DNA from 4 places in the Tardiphaga sp. 862_B3_N4_1 genome. Region 3 is predicted to be linked to each of the others. Evidence: predicted binding sites of a transcription regulator. Region 3 holds the regulator's gene; each other region holds the start of a gene.
What was found. The regulator PhoB, encoded in region 3, activates phosphate uptake and scavenging genes when phosphate is short. The targets are predictions, from matches to a motif close to TGTCATNNANCTGTCAT.
Positions count from the first base shown of each region.

Region 1: a site for PhoB is predicted at 1,351-1,367, ahead of AB8B02_RS24245 (DUF2794 domain-containing protein). Genes of this name have one in related genera too.
Region 2: a site for PhoB is predicted at 2,840-2,856, ahead of AB8B02_RS20510 (YdcH family protein). Genes of this name have one in related genera too.
Region 4: a site for PhoB is predicted at 1,669-1,685, ahead of AB8B02_RS25945 (alkaline phosphatase D family protein). Genes of this name have one in related genera too.

Region 1 is NZ_JBPWQB010000002.1:1,479,059-1,483,254, forward strand. Features, by position in the region: gene acnA (aconitate hydratase AcnA) at 1-22, shown strand, start outside; gene AB8B02_RS24240 (DUF1223 domain-containing protein) at 190-942, shown strand; gene AB8B02_RS24245 (DUF2794 domain-containing protein) at 1,379-1,741, shown strand; gene AB8B02_RS24250 (GNAT family N-acetyltransferase) at 1,757-2,281, opposite strand; gene AB8B02_RS24255 (Bax inhibitor-1/YccA family protein) at 2,364-3,152, opposite strand; gene AB8B02_RS24260 (ABC transporter permease) at 3,465-4,196, opposite strand, start outside.
Region 2 is NZ_JBPWQB010000002.1:696,948-701,143, reverse strand. Features, by position in the region: gene AB8B02_RS20540 (5-(carboxyamino)imidazole ribonucleotide synthase) at 1-671, opposite strand, end outside; gene purE (5-(carboxyamino)imidazole ribonucleotide mutase) at 680-1,168, opposite strand; gene AB8B02_RS20530 (hypothetical protein) at 1,165-1,368, opposite strand; gene AB8B02_RS20525 (hypothetical protein) at 1,470-1,763, shown strand; gene AB8B02_RS20520 (hypothetical protein) at 1,788-2,039, opposite strand; gene AB8B02_RS20515 (YdcH family protein) at 2,450-2,656, opposite strand; gene AB8B02_RS20510 (YdcH family protein) at 2,906-3,091, shown strand; gene AB8B02_RS20505 (NAD(P)/FAD-dependent oxidoreductase) at 3,260-4,196, opposite strand, start outside.
Region 3 is NZ_JBPWQB010000002.1:2,030,803-2,034,998, reverse strand. Features, by position in the region: gene AB8B02_RS26875 (aspartate aminotransferase family protein) at 1-414, opposite strand, end outside; gene AB8B02_RS26870 (GcrA family cell cycle regulator) at 861-1,370, shown strand; gene phoB (phosphate regulon transcriptional regulator PhoB) at 1,567-2,271, opposite strand; gene phoU (phosphate signaling complex protein PhoU) at 2,364-3,077, opposite strand; gene pstB (phosphate ABC transporter ATP-binding protein PstB) at 3,106-3,933, opposite strand; gene pstA (phosphate ABC transporter permease PstA) at 3,930-4,196, opposite strand, start outside.
Region 4 is NZ_JBPWQB010000002.1:1,821,126-1,825,321, forward strand. Features, by position in the region: gene AB8B02_RS25940 (TonB-dependent receptor) at 1-1,293, opposite strand, end outside; cobalamin riboswitch at 1,400-1,591, opposite strand; gene AB8B02_RS25945 (alkaline phosphatase D family protein) at 1,735-3,288, shown strand; gene typA (translational GTPase TypA) at 3,521-4,196, shown strand, end outside.

The sequences.
Region 1 (4,196 bases), 550 kb from region 3:
GCTGCGTCAGCTTGCAGCCTGACGCCCATACGTGGTGTGACGTAGTGCCTCACCGCGAAGTGAGTGGCTAGTGAACAGAAGGCGGCCTATGAAGGGCCGCCTTCTGGCGTTTGAGGGCATGAACGTGTTAGCGACACCAATGTGCGACACCGTCTGTTATGTGTCTCACCTCGAGCGTGGCAAAACCTCATGAAATCCTTTGGCGGCATATCGCAGTGGACCGGCGCGCTCAGCGTGTGCGCCGCCATTGCAGCAAGCGGTAGCGCGCTGGCCCAGCCTAGGGCCGTGGTGGAGCTGTTTACCTCGCAAGGTTGCTCGTCCTGCCCGCCTGCAGACAAGATCATCGGCGACCTCGCCAAAGACCCGTCGGTGATCGCATTGAGCATGCCGATCGACTACTGGGACTACCTGGGCTGGAAGGACACGCTGGCCGACTCGCGTTTCAGCGCGCGGCAGAAGGCCTATTCACAGATGCGCGGCGATCGCGACGTCTACACGCCGCAAGTCGTCGTCAACGGCGCCACTCAGGTGATCGGCAGCGATGCCGATCGTATCCAGGGCGCGATCAGCGAAACCAAGAAAGGCACCGTGATGACGGTGCCGGTGTCGATGTCGGTTTCCGGCAAACACGTCAACGTGTCCGTTGCCGCATCGAGCAATGCGCCGGATACGGCGCATGGCGAAGTCTGGATCTGTTCCGTGTCGAAGGCAGTGCCGATCACGGTCGGGCGCGGCGAGAATCGCGGCAAGCAACTGACCTACTACAATGTCGTCCGGAACTGGCTGAAGGTCGGTGACTGGACCGGCAACGCCGCCAACTGGACGCTGCCGCTGGAGAACATCTCCAGGGATGGTGTCGATGCCGCCGTCGTTTATGTGCAAGACGGCACACGCGACAAGCCCGGCGCGATGCGCGGCGCGGCCTATACGTCGCTGCAGTAAGTCTTCAGATTGATAACTTCGGCTGCTGCTGCACTTACGCGTGGCATGCCCGCACCATTGTGAGCCCTCGGCGAAGACTGGATTGCTTCGTCGCTTCGCCTATCGCAATGACGTTTGATGGTCTCGCAAAAGCATCCACCAAAAAGAAAAGGACCAACTTGCGTTGGCCCAGTGGGGATTAACTTCCTGCGCAGGGTCCGATCCCAACGACCGCGGGGGGCTGGGGGCTGAGGAATCCGAGACCGGAAGAACCGGACCCGACGCAGTATCTTCTTGTCGCAATCCAGAAGGGCGCCCGATGGGCCAAAATTTGGCGGCAATAAGATTCACCTGACGTTCCCGTGACGGGAAATTTCTACCATCAGCCCTGCGGATCGGCCCTTGCAGAGGACCGCGGTCGGCGCGATCATGTCGACGATATGACAGGAGGCGCTGCATGAATGTGATTCCGGGAGATACTGAGCCCACCGAGAATCGCGCGGCGACGGGCTCTGCCGCCGCCGCGCCCGTCGTCAGCTTCAATCGCCTTGAGCTCAGCCGCATCCTCAACCTGTACGGCCGTATGGTCTCCGACGGTGAGTGGCGCGATTACGCCATCGACTTTCTGCGCGACCGCGCGGTGTTCTCGGTGTTCCGCCGCTCGTCGGAAGTGCCGCTCTATCGCATCGAGAAAGATCCGCGACTGGCGCGCAAGCAGGGCATGTATAGCGTGATTTCGGCCAGCGGCATGATTCTGCGCCGCGGCCAGGAACTCGACCGCGTGCTCCTGGTGATCGATCGCAAGCTGGCGGTGGTGTAATCGATTCGCTGAGCGTCAGGGAAGCGTGCGGGCGCCGTCGCCAAGTGCGAGCTGCATCGAAACGGTATCAAGCCAGCGATCGAACTTGAACCCGACATCGGTATGCACCCCAACCATCTGAAATCCGGCATTGCGATGAACCGCGATGGAGCCGGCATTCGCGCTGTCACCGATCACGGCGACCATCTGGCGGTAGCCGCGGCTCTCGCATTCGGCGATCAGCCGCGCGAGAAGTTTGCCGCCAACGCCTCGCCGTTGGGCTTTCGGATCGAGATAAATCGAATTCTCGACGGTAAAGCGATAGGCCGGTCGCGGGCGATGCGCGCTGGCATAGGCATAGCCGACAACCCGGCCTTCCAGCACAGCCGCGAGATACGGATAGCCCCCGCTCACCATCCCCTCGAAACGCCGCGTCATCTCGGCCAAATCTGGCGGGATCAGTTCGAACGTGGCCGTGCCGAACTGCACCGCCTCGGCATAGATCGCGGTGATCGCGGGCAGATCTGCCGCCGTGGCGGGCCTGATTTCAATATCGGACATGGCGCTGAGACTATTTTTGCTCCACCCAAAAGAAAAGCCCCGGCCTTTCGGCCGGGGCTAAGATCTTCTCTATGCTCTGAGCTTATTCGCGCTGTCCGAGCAGCTGCAGCAGCAGCGTGAACAGGTTGATGAAGTTCAAGTAGAGCGACAGGGCACCGGTGATCGCCGCGCGCTCGGCGATATCGCCGCCCTGCGAGGCGTAACCGTAGATGTAGTCGTTCTTCAACCGCTGGGTATCGTAGGCAGTGAGGCCTGCGAAGATCAGCACGCCGACAACCGACACGATGAACTGCAGCATCGACGACGCCACGAAGATGTTCACGACGCTCGCGATAATGATGCCGAACAGGCCCATCAGCAGGAACGAGCCCATGCCCGTCATGTCACGCTTGGTAGTGTAGCCGTAAAGGCTCAGCGCACCGAACGAGGCAGCGGTAATGAAGAACACCCGCACGATCGATGTGTGCGTGTACACGAGGAAGATCGACGACAGCGAGATGCCCATCAGAGCCGCGAAGGCCCAGAACAGCAGTTGCGCGGTGGCCGGCTTCAGCCGGTTGATGCCGAACGAGATGGCGAACACCATGACCAGAGGCGCCAGGATGAACACCCACTTCAGCGGGCTCACGAACATCGCATAGCCGAACGGCGTCAGGTAGGAGCTACCGATCCGGGCAGCAGCGCCCGACGGATCGGTCGTGACAGCCGCCATGTACACGCCGAGAGCAGCCAGGCCGGTGATGGCCAGACCGATCGTCATGTAGTTGTAGATGCGCAGCATGTAGGAGCGCAGTCCGGCGTCCACGGCAGCGGCATCGCGCGCGCCGGCCCGGCCGAAGGGGGAAGCATAGTTACGGTCTAGATCCGACATGGTCGAAACCTCGATGTTGTCCGGCTGATCGCAAAGGGTTCGCGTCGCCGGTTCAAATTATATCCCAGATATCTGCGCTTCCTGACACTAAACTCGATTTCATAAAAAATCGACGTCATCTGCACTCGATGTCTGACCCAAAGGGTATGTGGTAAACTAACACATTCGCTGCAAGCTTCCACGCGTGGCGGAATGTCGCTCCGATTTGTATTCAGGCATCCTGGTAAACTTTCAGCCTGACGCAAGCTTGGCGATTTCTCAGTCATTTTGCACGAATCAGCCCGCGCAAAGGCTGCTTCGTGTCAAAACAGGTCACAAATTCCGTAACACGGTGGCAGGCTTCTGGTTCAAGGCTACCAACGTACCCACCAGGCCCAGGCCCACTGTGACAATTAGCGCCGCCAGCACGACGCCAGCCGCGCTGCCAGCCTGCCAGACGAAGCTCAGCGTCATCAGGCGCGTGACGATCAGCCACGCCGCCACCGAGCCGGCGATGACCCCAAACACCGCCGTGGCCAGGCCGATCATCAGATATTCGAGTGCATAGGCACCCAGAAGCCGCGCACGCGTGGCGCCGAGGGTCTTGAGGATAACGGCGTCATAGACGCGATGCCGGTGACCGGCGGCCAGCGCGCCACCGAGCACGAGAATGGCCGAGAGCAGCGTCACCGCGCTGGTACCGCGGATCGCCAGCACGAGATTTGTGACAACCGATCCCACAGTGTCGAGCGCTTCTCGGACCCGGACGGTGGTGATCATTGGGAATGCGTCGGCCACCGCCTTGACCAGACCGGCGTCCTGGGAGGGATCGGACTTCGGTTCGGTCAGCGTGGCAATATGGGTATGCGGCGCACCACGGAAGGTATTGGGCGAGAACACCAGCACGAAATTGATGCCGAGGCTCTGCCAGTCGACGGACCGCATATTGCCGATCCTGGCGGTGATATCGCGGCCGAGCACATTGACGGTGACCTCGTCGCCGAGCTTGAGCCCGAGCCCGTCGGCCAGCTTCTTCTCGAACGACACCAGTGGCGGCCCGCTATA
Region 2 (4,196 bases), 1.3 Mb from region 3:
GGCGCATAGGAGAATTTCAGGATGTGATCGCGGTGCTCGTTCTCGGTGACGTCGAAACATTCGACTTGACCGTCGGCGCCGCGTGCAGCGATGACCGAGACCTCGCGTTCGAACGGCACGAAGGCTTCAAGGATCGCGGAATTGGTGCCGAGATCCTTCCAGACCTGATCGAGATCGTCACCCTCGCGGATGATTGCCTGGCCCTTGCCGTCATAACCGAAGCGACGTGTCTTGATGACAGCTGGCAGACCGATCTTCTTGACCGCGGCATGAAGCTCGCCAGCATTCGCAACACCTGCGTAACCGGCCGTGCCGATACCCAGTGACGTTACAAAATCCTTCTCGGCCAGACGATCCTGCGTGGTCTGCAGGATTGTCTGTGCGGGCAGAACCGGGCGCCGCGCGTCGAGGATCATCGCGGTGGCGGCCGGCACGTTCTCGAATTCGTAGGTGATGACGTCGCAATCGCTGGCGAACAGTTCGAGCGCCTCGACATCAGCATATTCAGCGCATGTCGCGTTCTGCACCACATCGAAAGCCGGCGAATCCGGATCCGGTGAAAAAACCTGACAGCGGAGGCCGAGGCGTGCTGCGGACATCGCCAACATACGACCGAGCTGGCCGCCACCGAGAATGCCGATCGTATCGCCCGGCTTGAGAACCTTCGTCACCACAGCGCTCACGCTGCACCTTCCGGCTTTTCAGCCACGGCATCGGTCTGCGCCTTGCGCCAGGCGGCGAGCTTTGTTGCCAGTGCCGTGTCGTGCAGCGCCAGCACGCTCGCCGCGAGCAGTGCCGCATTGATCGCGCCGGGTTTGCCGATGGCCAGCGTGCCGACGGGCACGCCGCCCGGCATCTGTACGATCGAATAAAGCGAGTCGACGCCGGACAGCGCCTTGGATTCCACGGGCACGCCGAATACCGGGAGTTCCGTCAGCGCCGCGGCCATGCCGGGCAAATGCGCAGCGCCGCCGGCACCGGCGATGATGATCTGGAAGCCCGCTGCCTTGGCGCCCTTGGCGAATGCGACCAGCCGGTCCGGCGTGCGGTGGGCCGAGACGATGCGCGCCTCATGGGATACGCCGAGCGCTGTCAGCGTTTCGGCGGCATGGCGCATGGTTTCCCAGTCCGACTGGCTTCCCATAATAATGGCGACGGGCGCGGTCATTCCGTATTTTCTTTCGCGAATCCAGAAAGATAGGCTGGAAATACAATGTCGTCCCCTTGCGTGGCAAGGAGCGTGGCAAACATGATCTCGTCTTGGTGAAGACTGGCAAGCCTTGTAACAAATCCCATGCAAAAGAAAACCCGAACGCCTGCTGCAAAGTCGGTCAAACCTTCCATGAAGCCGGCGTTGCGCGGTTCCAAGGCGTTGGTGTCGCTGCCAAAAAGCCGCGCGCCGGCGGCCGCGCTGACGATTCGGGCGGCTGGAAGCGCAACTCACACAGGCCGAGGCGAAGATTGCCGAATTGCGAGCTTCGGCGGAAACCGACTTCCTGCTCGACATTCTCAACCGCCGTGGCTTTGCCCGCGAGCTGACCCGCGCCGTGGCCTTCATCGCCCGCTATAGCGCGACGGGTGCACTGATTGTGCTCGATGCCGCGATCGACCAGCTCACTTTCGTCTTCCGCGACATCAACGTGTCGGCTGGCGCCTCTGCAGGCGTCGCACTGCTGGGTCCCGATGTCGATGGCGAAGCCGCGTTGGTTCAGGCCGACAGGGCGATGTACGTGCGCAAGACCGCGCGACGCGCGAAAGTGTAGTTAGCCATCGCCGGCGTTGGCGCCTTACAACGCGCTGAGGTCGCTTGGCACTTCGCCAAAGGCGCGGATCACCTGGGCGTCGCCGAACTCGCCGATCATCGGATCGCCGGTACGGCTGAAGGCCAATGCGCCGATTGAACCTGGCGCACGGGACAATAGTTCGGCGCGGCGGATGGCGCCGGATGCGCTCTGACATTCCTCGGCGGCACCGGCGGCGGGCGAACCAGAGTCGTCGTGCAGGAAGGGCAGTGCGACATAATAGGTGATATCGGCCATGGTGCCTTCACGAGTCGATTGATCTCGGCGTAAGTTTGTTCTTATTTTGTTCTTATTGTCAAGTTTCGGCAGCGTCTTGTTTGCGGTCGCCCCGTTCCGCTCCTGTGAGGCCGCAACGGCTGGCTTGCGCGGTGCGAGCGCCAGCGCCATCGCGATCAATTCGCGCAGCCTCAGCAGTTTTCACCGCGCCACGATGCGATGCTGGCCAGAATTAAGTTTGGCTGTCGTGCCTACGATGCCGCGCGAAAAGAGCGGCGGCCGTCGCGAAGCAAGGTTTTTACGACGGGCGAGTTCAACACCCAGCCTGCTGCATTCACCGCGAGTTAAAGAAAGCCGATCTATTGATCGTCACGCATCGGGTTGCAGTCATGGCCGCTCTTTAGCCGACGGCCAGAGCGTGACGCATTGTCTCAGGCGATAATATCCGGGGTGATCTGATCTTCGATGAAGGAGATGCGGTCTTTCAGCTGAAGCTTTCTCTTCTTCAACCGTTGCAGTCGCAAAAGATCGGGTGCCGGTGAATGTTGCAAGGCATCGATAGCGGCGTCGAGGTCGCGATGTTCTTGCTGCAATCGGGCGAGTTCTAACGGGAGTTCGCGATCTTCGTCGTCGTTCATGTTTCTAGCTGACTGGATTCGCAAGTCATTTGCGAGGAATTTCTAGGATGACTATCGCCGGTGCAGGCGCACCACGCAAGCCGTCCGGTTCCATGTTTTTGCTGCGCAATTAGGTCACGATTCGTTTCAGACGATACCCGAAGCTCAAAATACACTTTTCAATACCCATCGACAGATGTCCACTGTCATGTAGAATTCATCGTCCAACCGAACGTATCCTGAGGTTCAATCCTACCGAGGAGTTTTCGAATGGCACTACAGGCGCATCTCGTCGAACTGGAACGCAAGCACAAAGTTCTCGAAAGCGAATTGCACGAAGCGCTCGTGCACCTGTCTACCGACGATCTCCGCATCGTCGAACTCAAGCGTCGAAAACTGATGGTCAGGGACGAAATCCAGCGTCTCAAAAACGGGGCCAGCGAAACGGTGCACTGATCAACGGCTGCACTGATCAGCGAACGATAAATCACAGCATCGACATCGTCGTCTACGTCACTGCTTTCGCGTAGGTGCGATGACGTCTTCCCCTCATCCCGCGATAGGTTTGCGACGAAGCTCCAGTATTCGGTTGGCCTGGATCGCTTCGCCTGCAACCTTTCGCGTTCAATGTCCCGCCATCTCAGCCACGTAGTCCGCGATGGCCAGCGATGATGTCAGCCCCGGTGACTCGATGCCGAACAGGTTGATAAGGCCCGGCACGCCATGGGTCTGGGCACCCTGGATCATGAAATCCTGCACCGCGACTGCGGGCGGCACGATCTTCGGCCGCATTCCTGAATAGCTCGGCATTAATGCGCCGTCCGGCAGACTTGGCCAGTAGCGCCTGATAGCCGGATAGAACCTCTCTCCGCGTGCCGGATCGACCGTGTAGTCGATGTGATCCACCCACTCGACGTCAGGGCCGAAACGCGCCTGGCCGGCCAGATCGAGCGTCAGATGCACCCCGAGGCCGCCCGGTTCCGGCACGGGATAGATCAGCCGCGAGAACGGTGCTTTCGCATTGCAGCTGAAATAACAGCCTTTCGCCAGATAAGCGGGCGGTATCAGGTCGAGCGGCATGCCGTCGAGCATGCGGGCGATCGCGGTTGCGGACAGGCCTGCTGAATTGATCAGCATGTCGCAGGCTAGTGTCATCGGAGCCTCGCCGCCGACATCCAGTTCGAAACCGTCGGCGGTGACCCGGCCACGTTCCAGCGGCGCGAGGAATGCGAAGGCCGCGCCGGCGGCTTCCGCTTCACCGCGCAGCGACAACATGTAGCTGTGGCTATCGACGATTCCGGTGGAGGGGGACAACAGCGCGGCTTCGCAAGCCAATGCCGGCTCCAGCGCCCGTGCCTCTGTCCCGGATAATTGCTCGAGATCAGCGACGCCATTGGCTTCGGCATGCGCTTTGATCGACGCCAGTTTGGCGATCTCCTCCGGACGTGTGGCGACGATCAGTTTCCCGGAGTTGCGATGTGGGATGCCGCGATCGCGGCAATAATCATAGAGCGCCTGTTTTCCAGCGACGCAGAGCCGTGCCATCAGGCTTCCGGCCGGA
Region 3 (4,196 bases):
CGCGCCTTCAAAGGTGATGATGCGGGTGCGCTCGGGATGGCCCTTGGAGAAATGATAGTGGCGGGTCACCTTGATCGCGCATTCCATCGCTTCCGCACCCGAATTGGCGAAGAACACGAAGTCGGCAAAGCTTTGTTCGCACAGCCGCGCGGCGAGGCGCTCGCCGTCCGGGCTCTTGAACAGGTTCGACATGTGCCAGAGCTTGGTGGCCTGCTCCTGCAACGCGGCGACCATATGTGGGTGCGCATGGCCAAGTGCGTTCACGGCAACGCCGCTGGTGAAATCGAGATAGCGCTCGCCATCGGTTCCAATCAGCCACGCGCCTTCACCGCGCTCGAAAGCGACATCCGCACGCGCGAAAACAGGCAGCAAGTGAGCCTGAGAGAGGGGCGAAGACGTTGCGTTGCTGGTCATAACCGATCCGATCGAAAAGACTGCGGCCGCGTCGATGACAACTGTGCGAAATCGAACAACGGACCCTAGAAACGAAACGTGCCGCCCTTCTCGGGCGGCACGTGGGCATTATTCTATGTGTGCTGTGAAGACTGTCAACCGCGCACTGCGGCTTTCGAGTCACACGGAGTCGCAGAAAAAGCCGATTTTGCAGCTTTACTTGCAGAAGCATGTGGACGCGGCATGCCCGACTCTTGCGCGCGAGTCACGGCATATTGTAGCTTTTGCCTCGTCGGATACGACATCTCGTGCGGCGGTAGATCCTTTTGACACATCCAGTGCGGCGTAACAGCCGGACGCGAAATTCGCGCCCGGTGAGCGCTAAAGGATTCTGACCGCAGGGATTTTTGAAGTCTCAACTCGCAGCGCTGCCCGGTCAGGCCGGCGCTCACGAAGGGAAAACGGCGATGACGGTAATGACATGGACCGACGATCGCGTCGAACAGTTGAAGAAACTCTGGGAAGGCGGCCTTTCCGCCAGCCAGATCGCTGCGGAACTCGGTAACGTGACCCGCAACGCCGTGATCGGCAAGGTTCACCGCCTTGGCCTGTCCGGCCGTGCCAAGAGCCCCTCCTCGGCAGCTCCGCGGCAGCGCAAGGCGCGCCCGGCGCAGCAGATGGTACGCGTCGCCCGCCCGATGGCACGCGGCAATACCGCGCTGGCCCATAATTACGAGATCGAGGCCGAGCCCGACCCGATCGCCTATGACAACATCGTGCCGATCAGCCAGCGCCTGTCGCTGGTCGAACTCAACGAAGCCACCTGCCATTGGCCGATCGGCGATCCGTCGAGCGCGGACTTCTACTTCTGCGGCGGCAAGGCCCTGGCCGGCGCCCCCTATTGCGCGCATCACTCGCGCATCGCCTATCAGCCGGCCAGCGACCGCCGCCGCGCGGTGCCAAAGCCGACGCGCTGAGCTGGAAAGCATCTAAACCAAATGAAAATGCCCGGTGATGAGCCGGGCATTTTTTTGTTTTGGGGGAATTGTGAGCGGAGACCTCTCCGCCGTCATACCCGGCGAATGCCGGGTATCCACGTCTTGGCCGAACACAAAGACGTGGATGGCCGGGACAAGCCCGGCCATGACGAGAATAACTGTCGATAGCGGAGTATTACTCCGCCGCCTTGTCGAACCGGTCATCCAGCGCGTAGCCGGCGCCGCGCACGGTGCGGATCGGATCGGGCTCGCCGGCGGGATTGAGCAGCTTGCGCAGACGGCCGATATGCACGTCGACGGTGCGCTCGTCGATATAGATGTCGCGGCCCCAGACGCTGTCGAGCAACTGCTCGCGGCTGAACACGCGGCCCGGATGTTCCAGGAAGAACTCCAGCAGGCGATATTCGGTCGGACCGAGATCGATCGGACGGCTCGAGCGCACGACGCGGCGCTTGTCACGGTCGAGTTCGATGTCGCCAAACGCCAGGACGGTGGCGAGACGCTCGGGAGCGGCACGACGGAGCAGGCCCTTCACGCGGGCGAGGAGCTCCGGCACCGAGAACGGCTTGACGATATAGTCGTCGGCGCCGGTGGCGAGACCGCGAACGCGCTCGCTCTCTTCGCCGCGCGCCGTCAGCATGATGATCGGCAATGCCTTGGTTTCGGGCCGTGCGCGCAGGCGGCGGCACAGTTCGATACCGGACAGACCCGGCAGCATCCAGTCGAGCACCACGAGATCCGGCACCCGCTCCTTCAAGCGGGTGTCGGCATCGTCGCCGCGCGCGACAGTTTCAACGTCATAGCCTTCGGCGTCGAGGTTGTAGCGAAGCAGCGTCGTTAGTGCCTCTTCATCTTCCACAACCAGAATGCGTGCATTCACAGCCATCTTGATCAATATCCTCAGTGACGTCCGACAAGTCTTTAAATCATGATCCTTGCGGAAGACTGGCTTCCACTTTTCAGGGCCATGCTTCAGACAGTCGGCGTATTCGCGAATGTGGTCATGTCGCCCTTCGGGCGCTTGTCGAGGATCTGCTGACCCTCGATCATGTAGAACACGGTTTCCGCAATATTGGTGGCATGGTCGCCGATCCGCTCGATGTTCTTGGCGCAGAACATCAGGTGGATACAGAACGAGATGTTGCGCGGATCTTCCATCATATAGGTAAGGAGCTCGCGGAACAGCGAGGTGCAGATCGCGTCGATTTCCTCGTCGCCCTTCCACACCGTCATCGCGGCCGGCAGATCGTGTGCGGCATAGGCGTCGAGCACGGCCTTGACCTGGGTGGTCACGAGGTCGGTCATGTGTTCGAGGCCGCGGATCAGCTTCAGCGGATGGAAGTCGCTGTCGAGTGCATTGACGCGCTTGCCGATGTTCTTGGAGAGATCGCCGATACGTTCCAGATCGGTGGCGACACGCAGCGCGCCGACGATCTCGCGCAAATCGACAGCCATCGGCTGGCGCTTGGCGATGGTCAGCACGGCGCGCTCTTCGATCGTGCGCTGCAACTGGTCGATCTCGGCGTCGGTGGCGACGACGCGCGCACCGAGCGCGACATCCCGGCGGATCAGCGCGTCGACGGATTCGACAATCTGCCGTTCCGCAAGGCCACCCATCTCGGCGACGAGACGGGTCAGCTCCTGCAGATCGTCATCGAAAGCCTTGGTGGTGTGTTCAAAAGCCATATCTAAATCCTCCCGCGAATATGTCGCGTCAGCCGAAGCGGCCGGTGATGTAATCCTGGGTGCGGCGATCGGTCGGTGATGTGAAGATCTTGTTGGTCTGATCGAACTCGATCAGCTCGCCGAGATACATGAAGGCCGTGCTGTCGGAGACGCGGGCGGCTTGCTGCATGTTATGGGTCACGATCGCGATCGTGTACTGATCCTTCAACTCGTCGATCAGCTCCTCGATCTTCGCGGTCGAGATCGGATCCAGCGCCGAGCACGGCTCGTCGAACAGGATCACTTCCGGCCGCACCGCGATGGTGCGCGCGATGCACAGGCGCTGCTGCTGACCGCCCGACAGGCTGAGGCCCGAGGCGTTGAGCTTGTCCTTGACTTCGTTCCACAGCGCACCGCCGCGCAGCGCTTTCTCGACGCGCACGTCCATCTCCGACTTGGAGATCTTTTCATAGAGGCGGATACCGAAGGCGATGTTTTCATAGATCGTCATCGGGAACGGGGTCGGCTTCTGGAACACCATGCCGACGCGGGCGCGCAGCAGGTTGAGATCCAGCTTCGGATCCAGAACGTTCTGGTTGTCGAGCATGAGCTGACCTTCGGCGCGCTGGCCGGGATACAGGTCATACATGCGGTTGAAGATGCGCAGCAGCGTGGACTTGCCGCAGCCCGACGGGCCGATAAACGCAGTCACGCGGTTCGCCATCAGCGTCAGGTTGATCTTCTTCAGAGCGTGGTGTTCGCCATAGTAGAAGTTCAGGTCGCGCACGGTGACCTTGGGACGGGTCTCGCCCTGCAGGGCCGACGGCGGCGGCATCGAGACGGAAGGAACGCCAGACGACACAGAAAGCTCACTCATTTTGCTGTCCTCTCGGCGCCGAGAATGCGCGCGCCAATGTTAAGGGCAAGTACGGTCAAGGTGATGATCAGGGCACCGCTCCAGGCGAGCTGCTTCCAGTACTCGTAGGGGCTCTGCACGAAGTTGTTGATGGTCACCGGCAGGTTGGCCATCGTCTTGGTGAGATCGAGGCTGAAGAACTGGTTGCTCAGCGCGGTGAACAGCAGCGGCGCCGTTTCGCCGGCGACACGTGCGGTCGCCAGCAGCACGCCGGTGATGAGACC
Region 4 (4,196 bases), 210 kb from region 3:
TTTGAAGTCGATCTGGTTGACGTCGAAGCCGGCGACGAATTCGTTAGTCATGCCAAAGATATGGCCGCGGAACGTCGCGTCGAAGCGGTCGCCGATCTGCTGCTGGTCGTGGAAGATCTCGATATAGTCGCTGCGATTGATGCGGCCCGTTGCGGCGCTGAAGTTGTAGGTCTCGACGTCTTTCCAGTGCCGCTGGCTGTTCAGGTAGTACAGGGTGTTGCGCAGCGTAATGCTGTCTGTCACCTGCCACTCGGTCTTTACCTGGTTCCAGCTGTCCTGATAGCGGATGCTGCTGTCGCCGACATTGTAGTTCCTGAAGCGCAGGGATTCATCGAGCTTGCCGTTGATCAGCGGTGTGCCGAAATAGCGCGACGGGCTGCGATCGCCGTAATCCGTGGAGATCGTCCAGGTGATGTCTTCGGTCTGCTTGATCTGGACGGCGGCATGCACTTCGACATTGGAGGTGTTGTCACGATCGACCCAGCCGTCCGACATGTTGCCGGTCGCGGTGATGCGATAGGCGACATCCTTGTTGATCGGTCCACCGCTATCCACTGCAATGCGCCGGGTCATGTTGCTGTCGAGCGAGATTTCGGCCTGATTGCGCGGCACCCAAAGCGGCAGTTTCGAGATGACGTTGATGGCGCCGCCGACGGCACCTTCGCCATACATCACCGATGCCGGGCCGCGTAGCACCTCAACGCGCTCAGCTGACCAGGTATCATAGGGGAAGGTCAGCGTGCCCGAGCCGACATAGAGCCGTGTGCCGTCATACAGAGTCATCACGGTGCCGTTGCCGGTGAAGCCGCGGGTGTTGAAGGCGATGCTGCCATTGCCCGGCGCCGGGCTTGCGGTGAAGCCGGTGGCGTTCTGTGTCACGGCGTCAATCAGATTCTGCTGGCCACGCTCGGCCATGGTCTCGGCAGAGATCACCTCGACGCTGGCCGGCGTCTGCAGGCGCGTCAGGCCAAGGCGGCTGCCCGTCGACGTCGTGCCGGTGAGGTTGAGTGTCGGTGCCGCGAAGACGGGGCCTGTCGGCGTGGCGACCGGCGCGCCGGTATTGGCGGCGACATTGCGCTGTTGCCGCGAGCGCGCAGCGCGCGATGCATTGCCGTTCGTGGCGCGGCGTGCCCGCTGAGGCGTCGCCGACGGCTGAACGACGACAGGATCGAGCGTCTGGCTCGACTGTGTGGTTTGCGACCAGCTTTCGCTCGGACACAACAAGCAGGAGAGAGCAACAGAATAAAGTAAGGGAGCATGTCGCTTCAACGCGACGGGAGAAACGGAGGTCATGAACAGGACTCGCGGTTACGTGGCACGTCACCGCAAACCAAGTCTCGCCGCCGCTTTCAAACAGGCAGTGTGACTTCCACCAGGACACCCCGCCCAATGTGCTCGCGTGTGACCACGACTGGCGGCAGGTCTCCTGGCTCGCGGGTCACTGCCTGTCGCCGCCTTCCCAGGTGAACACCCAGTGGCTCTTGGCGCAGGCTCGCCGCTTACAGTTGCGGGGGCAGCCGCGGAATCGGGGGATCCCCCTCACCGCATTCCCTTTTGATCCCCGAAGGGAACCGTCACGTTCACGTTAAGGTGAAATTTCCAAATGTGTCAATCAAGTTGCTAGTCACTCGCAACGTGCGCTGACAGGTGTTGATATTGCGCATCACCTGTCATCGCAGCGTCAAGCGATCTGCCTAGAGCCACTGGTGCCAGAGCCAGGATCAGGAGTTCGCCATGGCACTACGTTTATCCCGTCGTCGCTTCCTCGCGCACTCAGCCGCAGCAGGCGCAAGCTTCCTTGCGATGCCCTATCTCAGCCGCGCCGCCGATCGCCCGGTGGTGTCACATGGCATTCAGTCCGGCGATGTCGGGATCAACAGCGGCATGATCTGGTCGCGCGCGGATCGGCCGGCGCAGATGATGGTGGAAGTCGCCACCACCGAATCCTTCAGCAATGCGCGCATGTTGCCGCCGATGGCGGCGCTGCCCGAAACCGATTTCACGGCGAAGCTGCTGCTCGACAATCTGCCCGCGGGACAGGACATCTTCTATCGCGTCAAATTCCGCGATCTCTCGCATACCGACATCGTCGGCGAGCCGGTCATCGGTCGCTTCCGCACCGCGCCAGCGGATCGCCGCGATGTGTCTTTCGTTTGGGGCGGCGATGTCGCAGGCCAAGGCTGGGGCATCAACGCCGAGGATGGCGGCATGGTCACCTATGCCACCATGCGAAAGCACAACCCGGATTTCCTGATCCATTCCGGCGATACGATCTACGCCGATGGTCCGATCCTGCCTGAAACGAAACTGCCTGACGGCGCGATCTGGAAGAACACCATCACGGTGCCGGAGAAGGCGAAGGTCGCCGAAACGCTCGATGAATTCCGCGCCGCGCACAAATACAATCTACTCGACGACAATGTCCGCGCATTCAATGCGCAGGTGCCGATCTTCGGCCAGTGGGACGATCACGAGGTCACCAACAACTGGTCGCTCTCGAAGCAGTTGCCGTCGTCTTACAAGGAGCGCGACATCACGCTACTGGCTGCGCGCGGCGCGTGTGCCTTTCACGAGATGTATCCGATCTCGGTCAATCCGAAGGAGCCTGGCCGCGTCTATCGCACGCTCAATTACGGCCCGCATCTCGATGTCTTCATGCTGGACGAGCGCAGCTATCGCGGGCCCAACGGCCCGAATCTGCAGGAGAGCTATGGTCCGGATGCGTATTTCATCGGCCCGGAGCAGATGGCCTGGCTGAAGCGCGCCCTGATGGCGTCGAAGGCGACCTGGAAGGTCATCGCCTCCGACATGCCGATCGGCCTCGTCGTCTATGACAACGCTGCCGACAAAACCGGGTCTGAGGCCCTTGCGCAGGGCGACGGGCCAGTGCGGGGCCGCGAGCTGGAAATTGCCGATATTCTGCGCTTCATCAAATCGGCCGGTATCCGCAACACGGTCTGGCTGACCGCCGACGTGCATTACACGGCGGCGCATTACTACAATCCGGAAAAGGCGCAGTTTCAGGATTTCGAGCCGTTCTGGGAGTTCGTTTCGGGCCCGTTTCACGCCGGAACTTTCGGGCCGGCGGCGCTCGACAATACCTTCGGTCCCGAGGTCCGTTTCGTGAAGGCGCCGGGGCCCGATAAGCAGAATTTGCCCCCGTCGGCCGGCATGCAGTTCTTCGGTCACGTCAAAATCGACGGCCAAAGCGGCCAAATGACCGTTACCCTGCGGGATCGGGCCGATATGGCCCTTTGGGCCACGGTTCTGGACCCGAAATTGGGCTAACCATTTGGCAGATTCGCATTGTTTTTCGGCGATTTCCCCCTATATTGCGCCGCAACGCGTCCGAGTACCCGGCCCCTTCTGGCCGGGTTTGCTTTTGGAGGGATTGCCCCAGCGCGTTTTCAGACGAGGCAGTTATCGAACGCGCTCGAGCGCAAGGCATAAGCCTTTTGTTGTCGAGCATGTCTTGTTGAACCCGCTCAAGGGCACCCAGACCGTAACCAGAAGAAGACCTATGAACCTTCGCAACATTGCTATCATCGCCCACGTTGACCACGGCAAAACCACTCTCGTGGACAAGCTGCTGCAGCAGTCGGGCACGTATCGCGACAATCAGCGCGTCCAGGAACGCGCGATGGATTCGAACGACATCGAAAAAGAGCGCGGCATCACCATTCTCGCCAAGTGCACCTCGGTGCTGTGGGATGAAGTCCAAATCAACATCGTCGACACCCCGGGCCACGCTGACTTCGGCGGCGAAGTCGAACGCATCCTGTCGATGGTCGATGGCGTGATCGTGCTCGTCGACGCTGCTGAAGGCCCGATGCCGCAGACCAAGTTCGTGGTCGGCAAGGCGCTGAAGCTCGGCCTCAAGCCGATCGTCGCGATCAACAAGGTCGACCGTCAGGACGCCCGCATCACCGAAGTCGTCAACGAAGTGTTCGACCTGTTCGCAGCGCTCGACGCCACCGACGACCAGCTCGATTTCCCGATTCTGTACGGATCGGGCCGCAACGGCTGGATGGCCGACAGCCCGGACGCGTCGCATGATGTCGGCATGAAGCCGCTGTTCGATCTCGTCATCAAGCATGTCGCGCCGCCGGTGGTTGAAGAAGGTGCGTTCCGCATGCTCGGAACCATCCTGGAAGCCAACCCCTATCTCGGTCGCATCATCACCGGTCGCATCTCGG